Linked DNA regions of Bremerella alba. The protein of the gene in region 1 binds, or shares a complex with, the protein of each later gene. Links are inferred from orthologs where the notes say so. Each region holds a gene or a part of one and is shown on either strand. Other genes may lie near its edges.

Evidence for each region. The genes of interacting proteins can lie anywhere in the genome.
Region 2: the proteins of HOV93_RS14015 (region 1) and uvrB are in contact, whole or in part, in a crystal structure (PDB 7EGT), measured with the Thermus thermophilus proteins. The link is inferred for Bremerella alba from one-to-one orthologs. Residues at the interface, in WP_096412145.1 of Thermus thermophilus: His654, Arg656, Phe657, Gln666, Asp668, Glu669, Lys680, Arg681, Leu682, Ser683, Lys685, Tyr686, Ala687; in WP_096411307.1 of Thermus thermophilus: Glu23, Leu25, Arg26, Asp27, Gly28, Glu29, Arg30, Phe31, Arg55, Glu326, Asp327, Phe328, Glu379, Ser382, Gln383, His398, Gly400, Arg401.

Annotation. Positions count from the first base shown.
Region 1 is NZ_JABRWO010000007.1:327,953-330,998, reverse strand. The notes cover bases 5-2,978. They hold HOV93_RS14015 (ATP-dependent helicase), read right to left. Parts: upstream 2,651-2,978; coding sequence 359-2,650; downstream 5-358. Other genes in these bases: HOV93_RS14010 (DNA-directed RNA polymerase subunit alpha C-terminal domain-containing protein), read left to right, coding at 2,903-2,978; HOV93_RS14020 (oxidoreductase), read right to left, coding at 5-349. In the rest of the region: more of HOV93_RS14020, read right to left, coding at 1-4; more of HOV93_RS14010, read left to right, coding at 2,979-3,046. UniProt on the Escherichia coli protein: A helicase with DNA-dependent ATPase activity. Unwinds DNA duplexes with 3'-5' polarity. Translocates on single-stranded DNA with 3'-5' polarity. Initiates unwinding more efficiently from a nicked substrate than double-stranded DNA.
Region 2 is NZ_JABRWO010000005.1:108,321-111,290, reverse strand. The notes cover bases 61-2,958. They hold uvrB (excinuclease ABC subunit UvrB), read left to right. Parts: upstream 61-420; coding sequence 421-2,496; downstream 2,497-2,958. Other genes in these bases: HOV93_RS10070 (nitroreductase family protein), read right to left, coding at 2,578-2,958; HOV93_RS10080 (tetratricopeptide repeat protein), read left to right, coding at 61-293. Outside these bases: more of HOV93_RS10080, read left to right, coding at 1-60; more of HOV93_RS10070, read right to left, coding at 2,959-2,970. UniProt on the Escherichia coli protein: The UvrABC repair system catalyzes the recognition and processing of DNA lesions. A damage recognition complex composed of 2 UvrA and 2 UvrB subunits scans DNA for abnormalities.

The DNA.
Region 1 (3,046 bases):
ACTCGGTGCCCAGCGTTTGATTTGGGTTCGCACGTCCATCTTCCTGCACCGCGGCGGCTTCACCTCCCCATATCAGCTTTGCTCCGCTTCGGCCGAAGTTTTCCCAACGCCGAATTGTAAACTCGGTCGGTGTTCCGTCGGTATTTGCGTCCCATCCTTCCATGGGATGGATACACCAGCGGTTACCGATCGTAAAACCATCCGTTTTCATTGGGGCTGCCATAGGCGAACCCTGGTCGCGCGTAAGTATCGAATCATCGCATGGCAAGCTGAGCCCCAACTGCGTTAGGCGATCGCGAAACGCTTCGACGGTTTTCAGCTGGGCTACTTTGATGAAACGATTACTCATGGGTTAATCTCAACTGGAAGAGGCTGATCGAAGTTCTGAGTAGGCGAGAACGAATTTCTTTTGATCACCGGTGACGAATTGAACCGTTGCCGTGCGTTTGGCACCTTCGCCACTCATGGCAATAATCTTGCCTAGTCCGTAGTTCGGATGAATAACGGCCATGGATTGATGGAATTGGTCCGGATTCAATTTCGGTGCCGACGAACTGGGACCCTTCACCATGTCGGCTGCGGTAATCAGCATTCTAGTATGGGATGAAGGAGAATTACTTGGCGAGTCGTCGGAAATATTGCCCGATTCGCCAATCTGACTGAAGTCGTCCGGTGGGATATCATGGACATCCTCCCATTCTTGTGATGTCGGAGCATATCGTCCCAGTGCCGCTTGGAAGTCCATTTCTTCCCGAGGCAATTCGAAGAGGAATTTACTGGGTACCGTCATCATGCGTCGCCCGCGAAAATCGCGTTGGTTCGCCGTGCTTAGCTCTAGCTCTTCCTGGGCTCGGGTGATCCCCACGAACATCAATCGCCGTTCTTCTTCGAGTTGGGCGTCCGAGTCTTTCGAGCGTTCGTGCGGCAGTAGACCTTCTTCGATCGCTACCATAAACACATGCGGAAATTCGAGGCCTTTTGCCGCGTGGAGTGTCATCAAGGTGACGCGGTCCAGGGCCGTGTCGAATTCATCGGTCTCATTGACCAGCGCTTTGTCTTCCAGGTACTGCTCGAGGGTACCATCCTCTGGGTGCTGGAAGTCGAATTCCCGAGCTGACGAGAGTAGCTCGTCGATGTTTTCCAGGCGGGAAACGTCCTCCTCGTCGTCGGAGTCTTCATATTGGGCTCGTAGACCTGTCTCGCTCAGAATTGCCCCTAGAATCTCTTCCACCGGCTGGTTGATCTTCAAGGAGATCCGATCGAATATCGCGACAAATTTAGCCACCGCTACGGCGGCTCGCTTATTGAGCGAGTCGATCATTCCTGCCTCGCGGGCAGCATCTAGCATGGAAATACCGTGGTCCAACGCGTGGACCTGAAGTTTGAGTATTGTCGTCTTACCAATTCCGCGGGTAGGCGTATTCACGACACGAGTGAACGCGACATCATCGCGCGGATTATTCACGAGCATGGCATAGCCAAGGACATCCTTGATTTCCTTGCGATGGTAAAACTCGACACCGCTCACGATCATGTAGGGTATGCCCTGCTGGCGGAGAGCTTCTTCGTAGGCGCGGGAGAGCGCGTTGACTCGATAGAAGATCGCGAAGTCTCGCGGTTGGCGTTTTCCTTGAGCCACATAAGTCGCAATGCGTGTCGCGATAGCTTGCGCTTCCTCGTGACTGGTCACATAAGACAAAAAGCGTACCGGCTTTCCTGTAGGATGGTCGGTGAAGAGTGACTTTTTTTTGCGCCGCTTGTTGTGTCCAATGAGGTGATCTGCCACAGAAAGAATATTAGGCGTGCTCCGGAAATTCTGCTCCAGGCGAACGACCTTTACCTGGTCAAAGTCTTTTTCATAATCAAGAATGTTATTCAGGTTCGCCCCACGCCAGCCGTAAATCGATTGATCGGGATCCCCGGTAACACCTAGGTTAGGGTGCTGTTGGGAAAGGGAACGCACTAGAAGGTACTGCACCAGGTTCGTATCTTGATATTCGTCGACCAGGATATAACGAAAGCGTTCGTCGAGCGCGGCCCGCAGTTCCGGGTTCTCTTGCAGCATCTGGGCAACCAGCATCAGCATGTCGTCGAAGTCAACGGCATTGGCAGCGCGAAGCTGACGTTGGTATTCCGGGTAAACGTCCTGCACGATCGAGCTGATTGCGTTCGCGGAATTCGCTTCGTATCGTTCCGGCAGAACCATGTTGTTTTTGGCCCAACTGATTGCCTTGGCGACTTTCTCAGGCGTTGCGTGCGTCATCGATATCTCTTCGGTCTGAAGAGCACGCTTAAGAATTTGAAGAGAGTCGGATGTGTCGTAGATGGTGTAATTCGGCTCGAGTCCAACCAGATTGGAATAAGCCCTGAGCAGCCGCGCGCAAAATCGATGAAACGTACTGACCCAGACAGTGCTTTCCGGGGCCAGCCGTTCGACTCGGGAACGCATCTCTTGCGCTGCTTTGTTGGTAAACGTGAGCGCAACGATCTGCGACGAATAGACACCGCTGCGAAGCATGTACGCGATGCGATGGGTGACAACTCGCGTCTTTCCACTGCCAGGGCCGGCCAAGACGAGGATTGGTCCGTCGACATGAGAAACAGCGTCACGCTGGGCGCTAGTCAGTCCTTCAAATAAGGAATCGGTCATCCATCAACCTATCGAAAGAGTGCTAGCGTGTTTGGCGAGCCAAGTTCGCTAGCACCGTTGAGGTAGTTTCCGTAAATTTTTCCGAAACTGGTATTCAATTCTAAAGAAATGAGTATAGTAAACGCGATCGCGTCGCGAGACCCTCGGCCAGGCTCTAAAGCCTCGGTTGAATGTGGAGCGACCACGACAAAGTGGTTCTAGGGATGAACCGCTACCATTTTCATTTTTTCATTTGCGATAGGGAGGGAACCCATGCCACGAATTCCTCTAAATTCAGTAGACCAACAACATGACGATCTGTTGGCCAAGCTGGAAATGAGTACGGCGGAAATCGGTTTGACGGTCCGCACGACAAATTGCCTTGAGGAAAAGGGCATCTTCACTGTTCGCGATCTG
Region 2 (2,970 bases), on another replicon or contig:
TGTTAGAAAACGACCCCAGCGACACCTTCCTGCTCTATGGTCTGGCCATGGAATTGCGTAAAGAAGGCAGCCACGACCAAGCCCGAGCCGAGTTCGAGAAGCTGATGCGCGGTGCTCCCCCCTATGTGGCGGCATGGTTTATGTGTGGCCAGATGTTAGCGGAGATGGGTGAGATAGAGGATTCGCGAACGGTTCTCCGCGAAGGGATCGAGATTGCTCGCCAGCAAGGCGATGCCCATGCCGCCGGAGAAATGGGCGAGTTGCTGGCATCTTTAGGAAGCATGGGGGAGTAGTCCCCCCAAGTCTGCAGCAGAGTCGTTAGAATAGATCGATTCGGGGTAGCGCATTTCCGCCAGCATGTTTGCCTAGCAATCTGCCGGCGGTTGCCGAGGCCAGTCGAGAAGAGGAAAGGGAGACGGAGTGGAATTCCAGCTAGCATCCGAGTTTAAGCCCGCCGGAGATCAGCCTGCCGCGATTAAGTCCCTGACCGAGGGTATCCTGGCTGGCAAGAAGCACCAATGTCTGCTCGGGGTGACGGGCTCCGGCAAGACGTTCACCATGGCGAACGTCATCCAAAACATGCAGCGTCCAGCGCTGGTGATCTCACACAACAAAACCCTGGCCGCCCAGCTCTACTCGGAATTCAAAGACTTCTTTCCCAACAACGCGGTTCATTACTTCGTCAGCTACTACGACTATTACCAGCCGGAAGCGTACATTCCGCAGCGCGATATCTACATCGAGAAAGATGCTTCGATCAACGATGAGATCGATCGTCTGCGTCTCGCTTCGACCAGTGCTCTGGTCAGTCGCCGCGACGTCATCATCGTGGCGAGCGTGTCCAGCATCTACGGCTTGGGTTCGCCCGACGACTACAAGAAGATGATGGTCAGCATTCGTAAGGGGCAGATGGTCGATCGCGATGACATCCTTTCCCGCCTGGTCGACATCCTTTACGAACGGAACGACGTCGGCTTCGAACGATCGAAGTTCCGTGTTCGAGGCGATTGCCTGGAGATCTGGCCTTCGTACGAAGAGTTCGCCTACCGCATTGAATTGTGGGGAGACGAAGTCGAGCAGTTGGCGATCATTAACCCCACCACTGGCGAAATCATCAGCCAGCAAGATCAACTGTTCATCTATCCGGCAAAGCACTTTGTGATGCCAGAAGAACGTATCGAAAAGGCCGTGGCGAATATCCGCGCAGAACTCAACGGCCGCCTGGAAGAGCTGAAGCAGGCCGGCAAGTTGCTCGAAGCCCAGCGGCTTAACGCGCGAACTCGGTTCGACCTGGAGATGATGCAGGAAGTGGGCTTCTGCCCGGGGATCGAAAACTATAGCCAGCCATTGTCGGGGCGTCCCAGGGGGGCTCCGCCGAGCACGCTATACGACTTCTTTCCGGATGACTTCCTGTTGTTTGTCGACGAATCGCACGTGACGGTGTCGCAGATCTCGGCCATGTATCATGGCGATCGCAGCCGCAAGATGAATTTGGTCGAGCACGGTTTTCGCCTGCCCAGCGCGATGGATAACCGGCCGATGAAGTTCGAGGAATGGGAAAGCATCCTGAACCAAACGGTTTTCGTCTCAGCGACCCCATCCAAGTACGAGTTGGAAAAGACAACCGGCGAAGTGGTCGAGCAAATCATTCGCCCGACCGGATTGCTCGATCCGGTGATTGAAGTCTGCCCGGCTCGTGGTCAGGTACCGCACTTGTTGGAAGAGATCCGGGCCCGCATTGTCGCCGGCGAGCGAACGCTAGTGACCACATTGACCAAGCGACTCGCCGAAGATCTTTCGCACTACTTCAACGAAAAAGGGGTTCCGTGTAAGTGGTTGCATAGCGAACTCGACGCGTTCGAGCGAGTTGAACTGCTGCGTGATCTTCGTGAAGGCAAGTTCGACTGTTTGGTCGGGGTGAACCTGTTGAGGGAAGGTCTCGACCTGCCGGAAGTTTCGTTGGTGGCCATTCTCGATGCCGACAAGGAAGGCTTTCTGCGCAGCGAAACCTCGTTGATTCAAACCGTCGGGCGATCGGCTCGTAACGTGAATGCCAAGGTGATCATGTACGCGGACAAAATGACTGCGGCCATGCAAAGTGCAATCGACGAGACGGCCCGACGTCGTGAAATTCAACAGGCCTACAACAAAGAGCACAATATCACGCCAGAGACGATCAAGAAGAATATCCGCCGCGGTATCGAGTCAGAAGCGGACGCACATCGTAAAGCGAACGAAGCCGTCGGCCGCAATGATGACTCCGAGATTATCACGCAGGAATTCATCAACGAACTGCAGACTGAAATGCTGGAAGCAGCCGAGAACCTCGAGTTCGAGCGAGCCGCGTCCATTCGCGATCGAATTTCGAAGATGGAAGATTCGGTCGGTAAAAAGAAGAGCGATGTCGAAGGTGGAAGTGGGGGCAAAGGTGGTAAACGCGGCCGCCGCACCCGAGCCGGCGGCAAAATTCCAAGACCGAAAAAAGGTGCTTCGTAGATCGGAGCTTCCACCAACTCGGGGTGGCCCCGAAATTCATTTTAGATCGCACCGTTACTTTCTAAGCTATCCGGTGAATGCTTAAACTTCTTTCGGGAATTTATCGTGCACGATTACATCGTCTTGTGATAACTGCCCCGGTTTGCCCCAGGCCTTCTGCGTGGCCTGGCCGACGACGATCATCATGCCCAGCACGTGGTCTTCGGGCAAGTTGATGATCTCGGCGACCTTGTTCGGGTCGTAGCCGACCAAAGCCCCGGTGTCGTAGCCCATGCTCTTGGCGGCCAACATGATGGTCTGAGCGGCAATGCCCATCGATCGCATCGCTTCGTCCCGCTGCAATTGCGGCTTGTTGTCGTACAAGCCGACCAGCATGCCCACCAACTTCTGACCCACTTCCGGCGGCGAATCCTTCCAGTAACGTTCCGGCTCCTTCTTATAGGCATGCATATCGGCAGTTAGCACGATCAGCAG